2 linked regions of the Salinarimonas sp. genome follow. The protein of the gene in region 2 binds, or shares a complex with, the protein of the main gene of each other region. Links are inferred from orthologs where the notes say so. Each region holds a gene or a part of one and is shown on either strand. Other genes may lie near its edges. The genes, in order: trxA and ABL310_RS07280.

What was found.
Region 1: the proteins of ABL310_RS07280 (region 2) and trxA are in contact, whole or in part, in an NMR structure (PDB 2IPA), measured with the Bacillus subtilis proteins. The link is inferred for Salinarimonas sp. from one-to-one orthologs.

What each region holds. Positions count from the first base shown.
Region 1 is NZ_CP157794.1:5,195,736-5,203,434, reverse strand. The notes cover bases 4,987-7,699. They hold trxA (thioredoxin), read left to right. Parts: upstream 4,987-6,039; coding sequence 6,040-6,360; downstream 6,361-7,699. Other genes in these bases: coaA (type I pantothenate kinase), read left to right, coding at 7,608-7,699; ABL310_RS24180 (phosphoribosyl-ATP diphosphatase), read left to right, coding at 7,252-7,611; hisF (imidazole glycerol phosphate synthase subunit HisF), read left to right, coding at 6,453-7,229; addA (double-strand break repair helicase AddA), read left to right, coding at 4,987-5,900. Also shown: double-strand break repair protein AddB, read left to right, coding at 1-2,421; more of addA, read left to right, coding at 2,436-4,986. UniProt on the Bacillus subtilis protein: Participates in various redox reactions through the reversible oxidation of its active center dithiol to a disulfide and catalyzes dithiol-disulfide exchange reactions.
Region 2 is NZ_CP157794.1:1,555,041-1,562,800, reverse strand. Bases 4,987-7,760 are described here. They hold ABL310_RS07280 (arsenate reductase ArsC), read right to left. Parts: upstream 6,758-7,760; coding sequence 6,215-6,757; downstream 4,987-6,214. Other genes in these bases: ABL310_RS07270 (MFS transporter), read right to left, coding at 7,167-7,760; arsB (ACR3 family arsenite efflux transporter), read right to left, coding at 5,148-6,212; ABL310_RS07290 (ArsJ-associated glyceraldehyde-3-phosphate dehydrogenase), read right to left, coding at 4,987-5,130. Also shown: ilvD (dihydroxy-acid dehydratase), read left to right, coding at 1-1,088; ABL310_RS07310 (tetratricopeptide repeat protein), read left to right, coding at 1,075-1,893; ABL310_RS07305 (hypothetical protein), read right to left, coding at 2,151-2,492; ABL310_RS07300 (hypothetical protein), read right to left, coding at 2,495-2,761; organoarsenical effux MFS transporter ArsJ, read right to left, coding at 2,841-4,079; more of ABL310_RS07290, read right to left, coding at 4,081-4,986. UniProt on the Bacillus subtilis protein: Catalyzes the reduction of arsenate [As(V)] to arsenite [As(III)]. In vitro, can dephosphorylate para-nitrophenyl phosphate (pNPP).

The sequences.
Region 1 (7,699 bases), 3.6 Mb from region 2 along the record:
GCGGCGATCGCGAAGCTGCCCAACGGCGCCGTGGTGCTGCCGGGCCTCGACCGGGATGGCGACGCGGAGGCCTGGCGCGCCGTCTGCGGCGACCGGGAGACGGGCCTCGCCCCGGCCCACGGCCATCCCCAGGCGGTGATGGCGCGGCTCTTGTCGGAGTCGCTGCGCATCGCGCGCGAGGACGTCGCCGTGCTCGGCGAGGCCGACCCTGCCGGCCGGGCCCGCGAGGCGATGCTGTCCGAAGCCATGCGCCCGGCCGAGACCACCGAGGCCTGGGCGGCCCTCGACCCCGCATTCCGCGCGCGGCTCGCCGAGGACGGCTGCGCCGGCCTCGCGCTGGTCGAGGCCGCGGACGAGCGCGAGGAGGCGCTCGCCATCGCGGTGGCGCTTCGCGAGACGCTGGAGACGCCCGGCCGCACCGCCGCCCTCGTCACGCCGGACCGCGGGCTGGCGCAGCGCGTCTGCGCCGAGCTCGCCCGCTGGGGCGTCGCGGTGGACGATTCGGCGGGGACCAGCCTCGCGGAGGCCGAGGCCGGCAAGCTCGCCCGCCTCGCGGCGGAGGCCGCGGCCGAGCGCTTCGCGCCGCTCGCCACGCTCTCGCTCCTGCACCATCCGGCGGTGCGGCTGGGGCTCTGCGCGGAGGATCTCGCCCGCGGGCGCGCGGCGCTGGAGATCGGCGTCCTGCGCGGGCCGGAGCCGCGGCCCGGGCTCGACGGGCTGTCCGCCGCGCTCGCCCTGCGCCGGGTCGAGACGGCGCGCGATCACCGCGCCCCCCGCCCGCGCAAGCGCCTCACGCGTGAGGACTGGGACCTCGCGCAGGCGGTGCTGGACGCCCTCGGCGAGGCCTTCGCCGGCTTCGAGCCGGACATGGCGCGGGGCGTCCGTTCGCTTCCTGCCCTGGCCGCGGCGCATCGCGCAGCGGTGGAAGCGCTGGCGACGCCGGCCCCGGGCGCGGAGCTCGACACCGACCTCTTCGCCGACGGCTCGGACGAGGCGCTCGCCGCCCTGTTCGACGACCTCGCCCTGGTCGACGCCGACGCGGCGCTGGAGGGCGTCTTCCTCGACTATCCCGGCTTCTTCGCCACCCTCGCCCGCCAGCGCCGTGCCCCCGGCCGCGCGGAGGCCACGCATCCCCGGCTGAAGATCCTGGGCCTCCTCGAGGCGCGCCTGATTCGCGCCGACCGGGTCGTGCTCGGCGGGCTCGACGAGGGCGTCTGGCCGCCGCGGGCGAAGACGGACGCCTTCCTCAACCGGCCTTTGCGCGAGGAGATCGGCCTGCCGCCGCCCGAGCGCCGGCTCGGCCAGACGGCGCACGATTTCGTCCAGGCGCTCGGCGCCCACGACGTGGTGATGACCCGCGCGGCGAAGCGCGACGGCGCGCCGACCGTGCCCTCGCGCTTCCTGCAGCGGCTCGAGGCCTTCGCCGGCGCCGAGCGCCACGCCGCCATGGCGGCGCGCGGCGAGCGGCTCCTCGCGTTCGCGGCCCGGCTCGACGCGGCGCCGCCCGCTCCGCCCCTGCCGCAGCCGGCGCCGAAGCCCGACCCCGCGCTCTTCCCCCGCCGCCTTTCGGTGACCGAAATCGAGACGCTCCTGCGCGATCCCTATTCCATCTTCGCCCGGCACGTGCTCGGCCTCGATCCGCTGGAGGAGATCGCCGTCGCGCCGGGCGCAGCCGAGCGCGGCACGCTCATCCACGACACCTTCGCCCAATTCGTCGAGGCCTACCCGTCGGCGCTCCCCGCCCCCGAGATCGCGGCGGCGAAGCTGCGCCAGATCGGCCTCGACCTGTTCGCGCCGCTGGAGGAGGCCTATCCCGAGGTGCGCGCCGAATGGTGGCCGCGCTTCGAGCGCGTGATCGACGGCTACCTCGCCTGGGAATACGCCCGCCGCCCGGCTCTCGCGGCGATCGCGGTGGAGCGCCCGGGCAAGCTTTCGATCCCGATCGGGGCGGAGACCTTCACGCTCTCCGTGCGCGCGGACCGGATCGAGACCGGGCGGGACGGATCGGCCACGATCGTCGACTACAAGACCGGGACGCCGCCCACCTCGAAGATGGTCTTCGCCGGCTTCTCGCCGCAGCTGACGCTCGAGGCGGCGATGCTGGCGCGTCGCGCCTTTGAGGGCGTGGCGCAGCCCGAGGAGCCGCCGGAGCTGCTCTACGTCCACGCGTCCGGCGGCAAGGACCCGTTCAAGCCCTGCCCGATCGCCCCGCCCAAGGACGAGGAGCGCGACGTGGCCGATCTCGTCGAGGAGCATTTCGAGCGGCTCGCGGGCCTCGTCGCCCGCTTCCTTTCCGGCGATTACGGCTACGTCTCGCGGCCCTATCCGCAATACGCGCTGCGCTATTCGAGCTACGACCACCTCGCGCGGGTGAAGGAATGGTCGGCCGCCGGGGCCGAGAGCGGGGAGGGCGAAGCGTGAGCGGCGGGGCCATCATGAAAATCCCGCCGCAGGTGATCGCCCACCAGCGCCGCGCCGCCGATCCCGGCCTCTCGGCCTGGGTCTCGGCGAACGCCGGCTCGGGCAAGACCAAGGTCCTCACCGACCGGGTGATGCGGCTGATGCTGGAGGGCACGCCGCCGGGGCGCATCCTGTGCCTCACCTTCACCAAGGCCGCGGCGGCCAACATGTCGATCCGCATCTTCGACACGCTCTCGCAATGGGTGAGCCTCGACGATTCCGGGCTGTCCGCCCGGCTCGAGGCCCTCGACGGCCGGCGCCCGGACGCGCGCCGCCTCGTCGCCGCCCGCCGGCTGTTCGCGCGGGCGGTGGAGACGCCGGGCGGGCTCAAGATCGAGACGATCCACGCCTTCTGCGAGCGGCTCCTGCACATCGCGCCGTTCGAGGCCAACGTGCCGGCGAGCTTCGTCGTCCTCGACGACGACCAGGCGAACGAGCTGATGCAGGCCGCGAAGAAGGGCGTTCTCGCCGCCGCGGCGCTCGGCGACGGCGCGGCGGCGGAGGCCTTCGCCGCGGTCAACGCCCATGTCGCCGGCGATCGGCTCGACGGCGTCCTGCGCGAGGCGCTCGCCTGCAAGGACGTGCTCGGCGCGCCCGAGAGCCGGGCCGATGCGCTCCGCCGGCTCGCCGCGGCGCTCGGCGTCGCCGAGGGCGAGGACGAGGCGGCGATCGAGGCCGCCATGCTCGCCGGCGCGCTGCCCGCGGGCGAGCGCGCGGAGCTCGCCTCGGCCTTCCTCGCGAGCGGCGCGTCGACCGACGCCAAGCAGGCCGCCTGCCTGCAGGCGATGGCCGAGGCGCGCGACGACGCCGCCCGGCGCGCCGCCTATCGCGGGCTGTTCTTCGGCAAGAGCGGCCCCAAGGCCGACCGCAGCCTCGCCACCAAGGCGCTGGGCGAGGCGGTGAAGGCCCGCCTGATCGGCGAGCGCGACCGGCTCGTCGCCCTCGACGAGCGTCGCCGCGCCGCCGCCGCGCTCTCGCGCACGAGCGCGCTGTTCGCGCTGGCGGGCGCGATCTTCGAGCGGGTCGAGGCGGAGAAGCGCCGGCTCGGCGCGCTCGACTTCGACGACCTGATCCGCAAGACGCTGGAGCTGCTGCGCCGCGGGGAGGCGGCCTGGCTGCTCTACAAGCTCGACCGCGGCATCGACCACGTCCTCGTCGACGAGGCGCAGGACACCAATCCCGAGCAATGGGAGGTCCTGCGCCACATCACGCAGGACTTCCACGCGGGCGCCGGCGCCGCCGGTGAGAGGCCGCGCACGATCTTCGCCGTGGGGGACCCGAAGCAGTCGATCTACTCGTTTCAGGGGGCGGATCCGCGCCGGTTCGAGGAGAGCCGCCGGCACTGGAGGGGCCTCGCCGCGGCGGGCGGCTACCCGTTCGAGGAGGTGCCGCTCACCGTCTCCTTCCGCTCGGCGCCCACCGTGCTGCGTGCCGTCGACACGGTCTTCGCCCTGCCCGCGCATTATCGCGGCCTCGACCCGTCGGACGATGCGGTCGGCACCGTGCACGAGAGCGTGCGGCCCGAGGCGCCGGGCCTCGTCGAGCTCTGGCCCTGCGAGCGGCCGAGCCCCGCGGCCGAGCCCGACGCCTGGACGCATCCGGTCGACGCGGTGGAGGCGCACGCGCCGGCCGTCGTCACGGCGCGGCGCATCGCCAAGGCGGTTTCGACCTGGACGACGACGGGCGATCATTGCGGGCGCGTGCGCCGGCCGGGCGACGTGCTCGTCCTGGTGCGCAAGCGCAACGCCGCCTTCCACGCGGTGATCAAGGCGCTGAAGGACCGCGGCATCCCCGTCGCCGGCGCCGACCGGCTCTCGCTCACCCGCCACATCGCGGTGGAGGACCTGATCGCCGCCGGCCGCGCGGCGCTCCTGCCCGACGACGATCTCACCCTCGCGACCGCGCTGAAATCGCCCCTCGTCGGCCTCGACGACGACGATCTCGTGCGCATCGCCGCGCGCCGCGGCGGGGAGACGAGCCTCGCCGCCGCCCTCGCCCGGGCGGCCGAGGCGGGCGACCCCGCCGCGCGGCGCGGGCGCGAGGCGCTCGACGCCTGGCGCGGGCTCGCCGCCGCGCACGGGCCGTTCGGCTTCTACGCCGCCCTGCTCGGCCCGCGGGGCGGGCGGCGCGCCCTCGTCTCCCGCCTCGGGTCGGAAGCCGGCGACGCCATCGACGCCTTCCTCGGCCTCGCCCGGGAGGCGGAAGCGCCGGAGGCGCCGTCGCTGGCGCGCTTCCTCGCCGGCTTCGAGGGCATCGAGCGCGAAATCAAGCGCGACCTCGAGAGCGTCGCCGACGAGGTGCGCGTGATGACGGTGCACGGCGCCAAGGGGCTCGAGGCCCCGGTCGTGATCGTGCTCGACGACGCGGGCGCGCAGGCGGGCCGGCTCTCGGCCCTGCTCGAGCTGGCCGACGATCGCGACGAGCCGCTGCCGGTCTGGGCCCCGTCGAAGGAGCTCGATTGCGCGCCCCTCGCCACGGCCCGCGAGGCCGCCAAGGCCCGCGCCGCCGAGGAGGCGAACCGCCTCCTCTACGTCGCCCTCACCCGCGCCGAGAGCCATCTCGTGGTCGCGCCCTTCCTCAACCGCGCCGACCGCGACGAGCCGGAGACCGCCTGGTCGACCATGGTCCGCGTCGCGCTCGCGGACGCGCCCGGCCCTGCCGAGGCCGACCTGCCCTATGTCGCGGGCGCCCTCGTCTGGCGCGAGAACGCCGACGTGCCGGCGGGTTCCGGCGCGCCCGGCGCCAGCGAGGCCCCCGCGCCCGCGCCGGCGGAGCCCCCCGCCTGGCTCTTCGCCCCCGCCGCGCAGGAGCGCGAGGCGCCCCCGCCGCTGCGCCCGTCGAACGCGCTCTCCGCCGCCGATCGCCGGCCGCGCCCGGCGGACAAGCCCTTCGTCGCCGCCGCGCGCCTGCGCGGCACGCTGATCCACGCCCTGATCGAACGCCTCCCCGCCCTGCCGGAGGCGGCGCGCGCGCAGGCGGCGCGCGCCTTCGTCGACGCCCGGGCCAGGGGCCTCGACGAAAACACGCGCGGGGCGATCGTCTCCGACGCCTGCGCCGTCATCGCCGACCCCCGGCTCGCGCCCCTGTTCGCCCCCGAGGCCCTGGCGGAGGCGCCGGTGGCCGGCCGGGTGCGCCTGCCGGACGGCGTCGAGATCGCCGTCGCCGGCCAGATCGACCGGCTCGCGATCACGGACGAGGCCGTGTTCTTCGCCGACTTCAAGACCGCCGCGCGCCCGCCCGCGCCCGACGCGCCGCTCCCCGAGACCACGCGCGCGCAGCTCGCCCTCTATGCTGCGCTGCTCGCGCGGATCTGGCCGGAGCGGCGCATCGAGGCCCGCCTCGTCTGGACCGCGGGCCCCACCGTGCGGACCCTCTCGCCGGCGGAGCTGGAGGAGGGCCTCGCCATCGCCGCGCGCCGCCGCCGGGAGGCGGGCGGTTGAGGCCCGCCCGGGACCCGCCGCCCGCCCGCATGCGCAATCCCGCGCGCTTGATCGGCGCGCGGGCGACGCCTACCTTGCGCTCAACACGCGCAGACAGCGGGCGGCGCGCGGCCGCCCCGACAAGCAAGGAACCTATTCCATGGCGACGATGAAGGTGACCGACCAGAGCTTCGAGGCGGACGTGCTGCAGTCCGGCGAGCCCGTGGTCGTGGATTTCTGGGCCGAGTGGTGCGGCCCCTGCCGGATGATCGGCCCGGCCCTCGAGGAGATCGCCGGCGACATGGCCGGCAAGGTCAAGATCGCCAAGATCAACGTCGACGAGAACCCCGGCGTCGCCGGCCAGCTCGGCATCCGCTCGATCCCGACGCTGATGATCTTCAAGGGCGGCCAGCTCGCCTCCCAGAAGGTCGGCGCCGCGCCCAAGGGCGACCTCCAGCGCTGGATCGAGGCGAACGTCTGATCCCGCCCACGCTTGACGGGCCTCTCGCCCCTCTTGCATGAGAGTTCCGCGGCCCGCCCCTCCCCGGCGGGCCGCGCGAGAGACCCGGACCCATGCTCAAGACCCGCCTGATCCCCTGCCTCGACGTCAAGGACGGCCGCGTCGTCAAGGGCGTGCAGTTCGTCGACCTGCGCGACGCGGGCGATCCCGTCGAATGCGCCGTGGCCTACGACCGGGCGGGCGCGGACGAGCTCTGCTTCCTCGACATCACCGCGAGCCACGAGGATCGCGGCATCCTTCTCGACGTCGTCACCCGCACGGCGGAGGCCTGCTTCATGCCGCTCACCGTGGGCGGCGGCGTGCGCACGGTGGACGACATCCGCGCGCTCCTGCTGGCGGGGGCCGACAAGGTCTCGATCAACACCGCCGCCGTCGCGGACCGCGATTTCGTCCGCCGCGCCTCGGAGAAGTTCGGCGCGCAGTGCATCGTGGTGGCCATCGACGCCAAGCGCGTCTCTGCCGAGGGCGAACCGACCCGCTGGGAGATCTTCACCCATGGCGGGCGCAAGGCCACCGGCCTCGACGCGATCGCCTACGCGAAGGAGGTCGTGGCGCTCGGCGCCGGCGAGCTCCTCGTCACCTCCATGGACAAGGACGGCACCAAGTCCGGCTACGACGTCGCGCTGATGCGCACGATCGCCGACGCGGTCTCCGTGCCGGTCATCGCGTCCGGCGGCGTCGGCACCCTCGACCATCTCGTCGCCGGCGTGCGCGACGGCCACGCCAGCGCCGTGCTGGCCGCCTCGATCTTCCATTTCGGCGAGCACACGATCGGCGAAGCCAAGCGCGCCATGGCCGACGCGGGGCTCCCCGTGCGGCTCGACGCCTGACCCCGCCCGGCGAGCGCTTCCGATGACCGGCTTCACCCTCCCCGATCTCGCCCGCATCCTCGCCGCGCGCGCGGCCGCCTCGCCGGACGAGTCCTACACCGCCCGGCTCGTCGCCGATCCGCAGCGCGCCGCCAAGAAGTTCGGCGAGGAGGCGGTCGAGGCCGTCATCGCCGCGACGGCGGGCGACCGCGCGGCGCTCGTCTCCGAGAGCGCCGACGTGCTCTATCACCTGCTCTGCCTGCTCCAGGCCCGCGGCGTCGCGCTCGACGAGGTCATGGCCGAGCTCGAGGCGCGCACCGGCCGTTCCGGCCTCGCCGAGAAGGCCGCGCGTACGGAGGACGGCGTGCGCGCCCCCGATCCGGCCGAGGGAGGCCGCCCGTGAACCCGGTCGATCCCGCCCACCGCGAGACCCTCGCCGAGGCCGCCCAGCGCGGCGACATCTCGCCCTATCGCCGCTTCACCCGCGACGA
Region 2 (7,760 bases):
AGGCGATCGGCCTCGCGCTGCCCTATTCCGCCGGCGCGCCCGCGCCCTACGAGATCCGCGACCAGTTCTGCATGACGGCGGGCGAGATGGTCATGGATCTCATCGAGAAGAACATCCGCCCGCGCGACATCGTCACCCGCAAGGCGCTGGAGAACGCCGCGACGGTCGTCGCGGCCTCGGGCGGCTCGACCAACGCGGCCTTGCACCTGCCGGCGATCGCGCACGAATGCGGCATCGAGTTCGACCTGTTCGACGTCGCGGAGATCTTCCGGCGCACGCCCTACGTCGCCGATCTCAAGCCCGGCGGCCGCTACGTGGCGAAGGATCTCTTCGAGGTGGGCGGCATTCCGCTCCTGATGAAGACGCTCCTCGACCAGGGCTACATGCACGGCGACTGCATGACGGTGACGGGCCGCACCATGGCGGAGAACCTCGCCTCGGTGAAGTGGAACCCGGATCAGGACGTGGTGCGCCCGGCCGACAAGCCGATCACCGTGACCGGCGGCGTGGTCGGCCTCAAGGGCAACCTCGCGCCGGAGGGCGCCATCGTGAAGGTCGCCGGCATGCCGCCCGAGAAGCAGGTCTTCAAGGGCCCGGCCCGCGTCTTCGACGGCGAGGAGGCCTGCTTCGCCGCGGTGCGCAACAAGGAATACAAGGAGGGCGAGGTGCTCGTCATCCGCTACGAGGGCCCCAAGGGCGGCCCCGGCATGCGCGAGATGCTCTCGACCACCGCCGCGCTCTACGGCCAGGGCATGGGCGACAAGGTCGCGCTCATCACCGACGGCCGCTTCTCGGGCGCGACGCGTGGCTTCTGCATCGGCCACGTCGGCCCCGAGGCCGCCGTGGGCGGGCCGATCGGCCTCCTCGAGGACGGCGACGTCATCGAGATGGACGCGATCAACGGCACCCTCCAGGTGCACCTGTCGGACGAGGAGCTCGATGCGCGCCGCCAGAAGTGGCAGCCGCGCGAGATCGGCTACGGGTCCGGCACGCTGTGGAAGTTCGCCCAGACGGTCGGCCCCGCCCGCTACGGCGCGGTCACCCATCCGGGTGCCAAGGGCGAAAAGCAGTGCTATGCCGATATCTAGGCGGACACGTCGTGGCGCATACGCCCTGGTGCTGGCGACGGCCCTCCTGACGGGTCCGGCGCTGGCGGTCGACGGCGCGCGCTCGGGCGAGGCGGCCTCGCCCTTCGCCTCCGTGCGCGACGCGCTGCGCTCGGGGATGCGCGACTACAATGCCGGCGACAAGGCGGGCGCCGTGCGCGCGCTCGAGTTCGCGGCGGTGCAGGGCGACACGCTGGCGCAATGGAAGCTCGGCCGCATGTACGCGGCCGGCGACGGCGTGCCCCACGACGACCTGAAGGCCTTCGAGTATTTCTCCGGGATCGCCGACGGCCACGCCGAGCAGTCGCCGGACGCGCCGGACGCCGGCGTCGTCTCCAACGCCTTCGTGGCGCTCGGCGTCTATTTCCTGGACGGCATTCCCGGCACCTACGTGCGCCAGAACACCGCGCGGGCGCACGAGATGTTCTCCTACGCCGCCTCCTGGTTCGGCGACGCGGACGCGCAGTACAACCTGGCGCGCCTCTATCTCGACGGCCGCGGCGTGACGGCGAACCCGCGCATGGCCGCGCGCTGGCTCAACCTCGCCGCCGAGAAGGGGCACATCGCGTCCCAGGCGGTGCTCGGGCACATGCTGCTCACCGGCGAGGGCGTTCCCCGCCAACGGGCGCTCGGGCTGATGTGGCTCACCCTCGCCCGCGACGCCGCCGATCCGAGCCGCGATCCCTGGATCGCCGACCTCTACGATCAGGCCATCGCCGGCGCGAGCCAGAGCGACCGGCAGAACGCGCTCGCCTATCTCGAGCGCCACCTGCAAACGGATCGCTGAGGGCGCTCGGAGCCTGCAAGGCATTGGCGGGGCTGTCGTCGACTTCAGCGTCGTCGATCACCGTCATCCCGGACGCCGAAGGCGATCCGGGACCCATGAACGCCGACGTCGGTGTCGCAGCCTTCAGGCTGCGCTTCCGTGATCCCGAGGATTGAGGTGTAGCGCGACGAGCGCGCCATGCGCGCTCGATCCGAGGTCGAGCGTATAGGTCCCGGATCGGCTTCGCCGTCCGGGACGACATCGCTGAGGGCGCTCGCTCACTCTTCCTTCTGGCCGAGATGCTCCGCCGCGTCGTCCGCGTCGCGGTTGGCGCGCGCGCGGCTCTCCGGCGTCTCGCCGGTCGCGAGGCGGCGCGTCGTCTCCGGCGTCTCCTGCGCGGTGAGATCGCCGTGCGTCGAGGCGTCGCCGCCCGATCCGCTCGTGGCGGCGCGATAGGCGTGCGCCTCGCCGCCGGGATCGCCCCAGGCCTTCTGTTGCGTCAGGTTGCCTTCCGGTCCGCCCTCCCCCACCGGCGCGTTCTCGCGGCGCTGCTCGTTGCGCAGGCGGCTGACGTCCTCGTCGTTCAGGTTGGGGCGGTCGCGGGTCGGGTCGTCGGCCATGGTCAGGGCTCCTGGAACTCGTCCGGTGCGGGCGCGAGGAGGTCGATCTCGGGGGAGATCGCCGAGGGCGGCGGCAAGTCGCCGCCATCGGCGCCGTCGCGCTCGCGCAGCAGGCGGCGGATCTGGTCGCGGGTCGGCTGGTCGCGCGTGTCGGCCACCGAGCCGGTCGCGGCGTCGGCCCCCCTCTCCTGCTGCGCCAGCCCCGCGCGGGGCGCGAGCGACAGCGCGAGGATCAGGAGCGTCGCGAGGAGGAAGGTGGTGCGGGTCATGCCGCCTCCGGCCTGTCGAAACTGGACCGATGGGGAATGACGCGCGCCGCGCGGGGTTCCGTAAGGCCTTTCCGGCGGCTCAGGTCGCTGCCGTCGCCTCCCGCGCCCGGGGCAGGGCGAGCGTCACGGCAAAGCAGATCGAGAGCATCACGGCCGAGCCCAGCAGGCAGGCGAGGATGCCGCCGGCCTGGTAGAGCAGGCCCGACAGGAGCGTGCCCGTGAAGCGCCCCGCCGCGTTGGCCGCGTAGTAGAAGCCGACGTCCTCCGCCGCCTTCTCCGAGCCGGCATAGGCGAGGATCAGGTAGGAATGGACGGAGGAATTCACCGCGAAGGCGATGCCGAATACGCCGAGCCCCGCGACGAGGACGAGGTCCGGCCGGCCGATCCCGGAGGCCAGGGCCGCCGCGATCAGCGCGGGGATCGCCGCGAGGCCGAAGGACCACGCCCGCGCCCCGTCGACTTCGGAGGTGAGCCCGTCCGGGCTGCGCTTGACGAAGCTCGGCGCCACCGCCTGCACCGCGCCGTAGCCGATGGTCCAGGCGGCGAGGAAGGCGCCGACCATGGTGAAGGTCCAGCCGTTCGCGTAGAGGAAGACCGGCACGCCGACGACGAACCAGACGTCCCGCGCGCCGAACAGGGCCACGCGCGCGCCGGCGAGCAGGTTCACCCCGCGCGACTTGGCGAAGAGCTCCTTGGCGCTCTTCGAGGCCTTCGCCCGGCCCATGTCCCGCGGCAGCGCCAGGACGACGCCCGCGAGGACGAGGGCGAGCGCGCCCGCCATCGTCCAGAGCGCGAGCTGGAAGCCGAGCGTCTGCAGGAGCACGCCGCCGAGGAAGAAGCCGAAGCCCTTCATGGCGTTCTTCGAGCCGGTGAAGAACGCGACCCAGCGGAACAGCCGGCTCTCGCCGGCCTCCCTGCGGGCCTGCGCCTCGGCCACCTTGATGGCGCTCTTGGAGGCCGTCTTGGTCAGGTCCTTGGCGACGCCGCAGATCCCCTGCGCCACGACCACCCAGACGACGGAGAGCGCCACCGCCCAGTCCGGCGAGACGGCGGAGAGGACGAGGAAGCCCGTGATCTGCGTCGCGAGCCCGGTCATGAGCATGCGCGGGATGCCGAAGCGGGTCGCGAGCCAGCCGCCGATCATGTTGGCGCCGATGCCGGCGGCCTCGTAGAGCAGGAACAGGAAGGCGAGCGTGAAGGGCGAGTAGCCGAGCTGGAAGAAGTAGAGCAGCACCAGCATGCGCAGGGCGCCGTCGGTGAGCGTGAAGCCCCAATAGCTCGCCGTGACGACGGCGTAGTTGCGCGTGCCGGCGGTCATCTCAGATCCCCGTCCGGGCCATGTGCGTCACGAGGTCGACCATGCGGCAGGCGTAGCCCATCTCGTTGTCGTACCAGGCGTAGACCTTGAGCAGCGTGCCGTCGGTGACCATGGTGGAGGGCGCATCGACGATGGAGGAGCGGGTGTCCCGCGCGTAGTCGGCGGAGACGAGCGGGCGCTCCTCGTAGCCGAGGATGCCGGCGAGGGGCCCGGCGGCGGCCTGCGCGAAGAGGCGATTGACCTCCTCGGCCGTGGTCTCGCGGGCGAGCTCGAAGACGCAGTCCGTCAGCGAGGCGTTGAGCACCGGCGCGCGCACCGCGTGGCCGTTCAGCTTGCCCTTCAGCTCGGGATAGATCAGCGCGATCGCGGTCGCGCTCCCCGTCGTCGTCGGCTGGAGCGAGAGCATGGCCGAGCGGGCGCGGCGCAGGTCCTTGTGGACCGCGTCGTGGACGACGTTGGTGTTCGTCGGGTCGTGGATCGTGGTGATCTGGCCGTGCCGTATCCCGATCGCCTCGTGCACCACCTTCACCACCGGCGCGAGGCAGTTCGTCGTGCAGGAGGCGGCGGTGACGATGGGGTGGCTCTGCGGGTCGTAGAGATGCTCGTTGACGCCGACGACCACGTTGAGGACGGAGGGGTCCTTCACCGGCGCCGCGACGACGACGCGCCTCGCGCCGCGGGCGAGATGGCCCTCGAGCGCCTGCGGCGTCAGGAACTTGCCGGTCGCCTCGATCACGACGTCGACGCCGAGATCGCCCCACGGGACGTCGCCGGGCGCGGCGTGCTGCGAGAAGGCGATCGAGCGGTCCCCGATGCGGAGCGCGCCCTCGCCCTCCGCGCGGATCGGCGCGCGCCAGCGGCCCTGGACCGAGTCGAACTCGACGAGGTGCGCCAGCGCCGCCGCCGAGCCCTTCAGCTCGTTGACGGCGACGATCTCGAGCCGGTTGTCGCGGCGCGGATCGTCGTCCGGCCGCTCGGCGCCGCCCAGCGCCGCGCGCAGGGCGAGCCTGCCGATGCGGCCGAGGCCGTTGATGCCGACGCGCAGGGTCATGGGAGGCGTCCTTCGGATCAGGATTTGGACGACGAGGCGGCGGAGGTCGCGCGGCGGACGGCGCCGCGCTCGTACCAGGCGCGCGAGCGGTTCACGATGGCGACGAGGGAGAGCATCACCGGCACCTCGATCAGCACGCCCACCACCGTCGCGAGCGCCGCGCCGGAGGTGAAGCCGAACAGCGCGATGGCGGTGGCCACCGCGAGCTCGAAGAAGTTCGAGGCGCCGATCAGGGCGGAGGGGCCGGCGACGGCGTGGCTCTCGCCGAGAACGCGGTTGAGCAGGTAGCCGAGGCCGAAGGTGAGGTAGGCCTGCAGGAAGATCGGCACGGCGAGGAGCAGGATGACGAGCGGCTGCTCGACGATCTGGTCGCCCTGGTAGCCGAAGAGCAGGACCAGCGTCGCGAGCAGCGCGACGATGGAGATCGGCTGGAGCCGCGCAAGCAGCGCGTCGAGCGCCGCCGCGCCGCCGCGGGCGAGCACGCGCCGGCGCACCACCCAGGCGGCGATCACCGGCACGACGATGTAGATCACGACGGAGAGGAGCAGCGTCTCCCACGGCACGACGATGGCGGAGAGGCCCAGCAGCAGCGCCACGATGGGCGCGAAGGCGAACACCATCACGACGTCGTTGAGCGCCACCTGCGTGATGGTGAAGCGCGGCTCGCCCCGGCACAGGTTCGACCAGACGAAGACCATGGCCGTGCAGGGCGCCGCGCCGAGCAGGATCAGGCCTGCGATGTAGCTCTCGATCTGGTCCTGTGGCAGGAGCGGGCGGAACAGCCAGCCGATGAAGATCCAGCCCAGCACCGCCATCGAGAACGGCTTGATCGCCCAGTTGACGAAGAGCGTCACCCCGATGCCGCGCCATTGCCGCGTCACCTCGCCCAGCGCGGCGAAATCGATCTTCACCAGCATGGGGAAGATCATCAGCCAGACCAGCGCCGCGACGGGAAGGTTCACCTGCGCGATCTCGACGGCGGCGAGCGCCTGGAACATCTCGGGCACGAGGCGCCCCAGGGCCACGCCGACGACGATGCACAGGGCGACCCAGAGCGTGAGGAAACGCTCGAAAACGGACATGATCAGGCGCTCTCGCGGGTGAACGGAACGACGGCGCCCACGGAGGCGCCGGTCAGGGTCCCGATCTCGTCGAGCTTTCTCGACAAGGCGAGCCGGTCGAGGCTCGCGATCGGCAGGCTGGTGAAGACCGAGATGCGGTTCTTCAGGTAGCGGAAGGCCTGGCCGAAGGCGCGCTCGCGCTCGAAGGGCGCGCCCTCGACGGCGGCGGGGTCCTCGATGCCCCAATGCGCCGTCATCGGCTGGCCCGGCCAGACCGGGCAGGGCTCGCCGGCGGCGGCGTCGCAGACGGTGAAGACGAAGTCGAACGCGGGCGCGCCCGGCTCGGCGAACTCGGCCCAGGACTTCGAGCGCAGGTCCTCCGTCGGCATGTCGAAGGCGTCGAGCACCTTCAGCGCCAGCGGGTCGACGGCGCCCTTCGGCCGCGAGCCGGCGGAGAAGGCGCGGAAGCGGCCCGCGCCCTCCTTGCGCAGAAGGCTCTCGGCCATGATCGAGCGGGCGCTGTTGCCCGAGCACAGAAAGAGCACGTTGTAGACGCGGTCCGGCATCGGGTCTCGCATGGGCAGGCTCCTCAGGACGGGGGCGCAGATCTCGGGACGCCCCTCGCAGCATTCCTCGAGCAGGAAGCGGACGAGGTCGGAGAGCGCGTTCACCCGCGCGCGGTAGACGATGGAGCGACTCTCGCGCCGCCCCTCGATCAGCCCGGCGCGCTCGAGATGGGAGAGGTGGAACGACAGGCCCGAGGAGGAGACGCCCACCGCCTCCCCGATCGCGCCCGCCGCCATGCCGGCCTCGCCCGCGCGCACCAGCAGGCGCAGGACGCGCAGGCGCGTCTCCTGCGACAGGGCGGCGAAGGCGGAGAGCGCGTCACGCTCGAGCATCTCTCGATATCTCCATAACTCTTGAAATGTTGAGCACGAGCGCGCGCCCGAGTCAATCCGTGCGGCTGCGCAGACCTCAGCGCGTGCGCCGCTCGAGGATCGTGTTGAGCCAAACGAGCGTCAGCGCCGCGGCGAGCACCATCAGCGGTACGGCGCCGACGCCGAACGCATCGGCGAGGACGCCGCCGAGCGCGGGGAACAGCACGCCGCCCAGCATGGCGGCCGAGACCTGGAAGCCGATGGCGTGGGCGGCGAGCGCCTCGCCCAGCCGCGCGGGCGTGCGCGACATCAGCATCGGGAAGACCGGCGCGCAGGCGAGCCCGATGAGGATCACGCCCGGCAGCGCGAGCCATGTCGGCGCGAAGGCGAAGGCGGCGGCGCCGACCACCATGCCGCCGAGCCCGAGCCGCACCGAGCGGTCCTCGCCGAGACGCTCGGCGAACAGGCCGAAGCCGACCCGGCCGACGAAGAGCCCGGCCCAGTACAGGCCCGCCATCGCCCCCGCGAGCTCGACGGACAGCCCCCTGCCCTCGCTCAGCACGGTGAAGATCCACAGCCCCGCGCCGTACTCGACGCCGACATAGACGCAGAACATCGCGATCTGGAGGCGCACGACCGGGTGCCTCAGCGCGGCGCCGGTCGAGACCCGCGCGGGCGCGTGGCCCTCCCC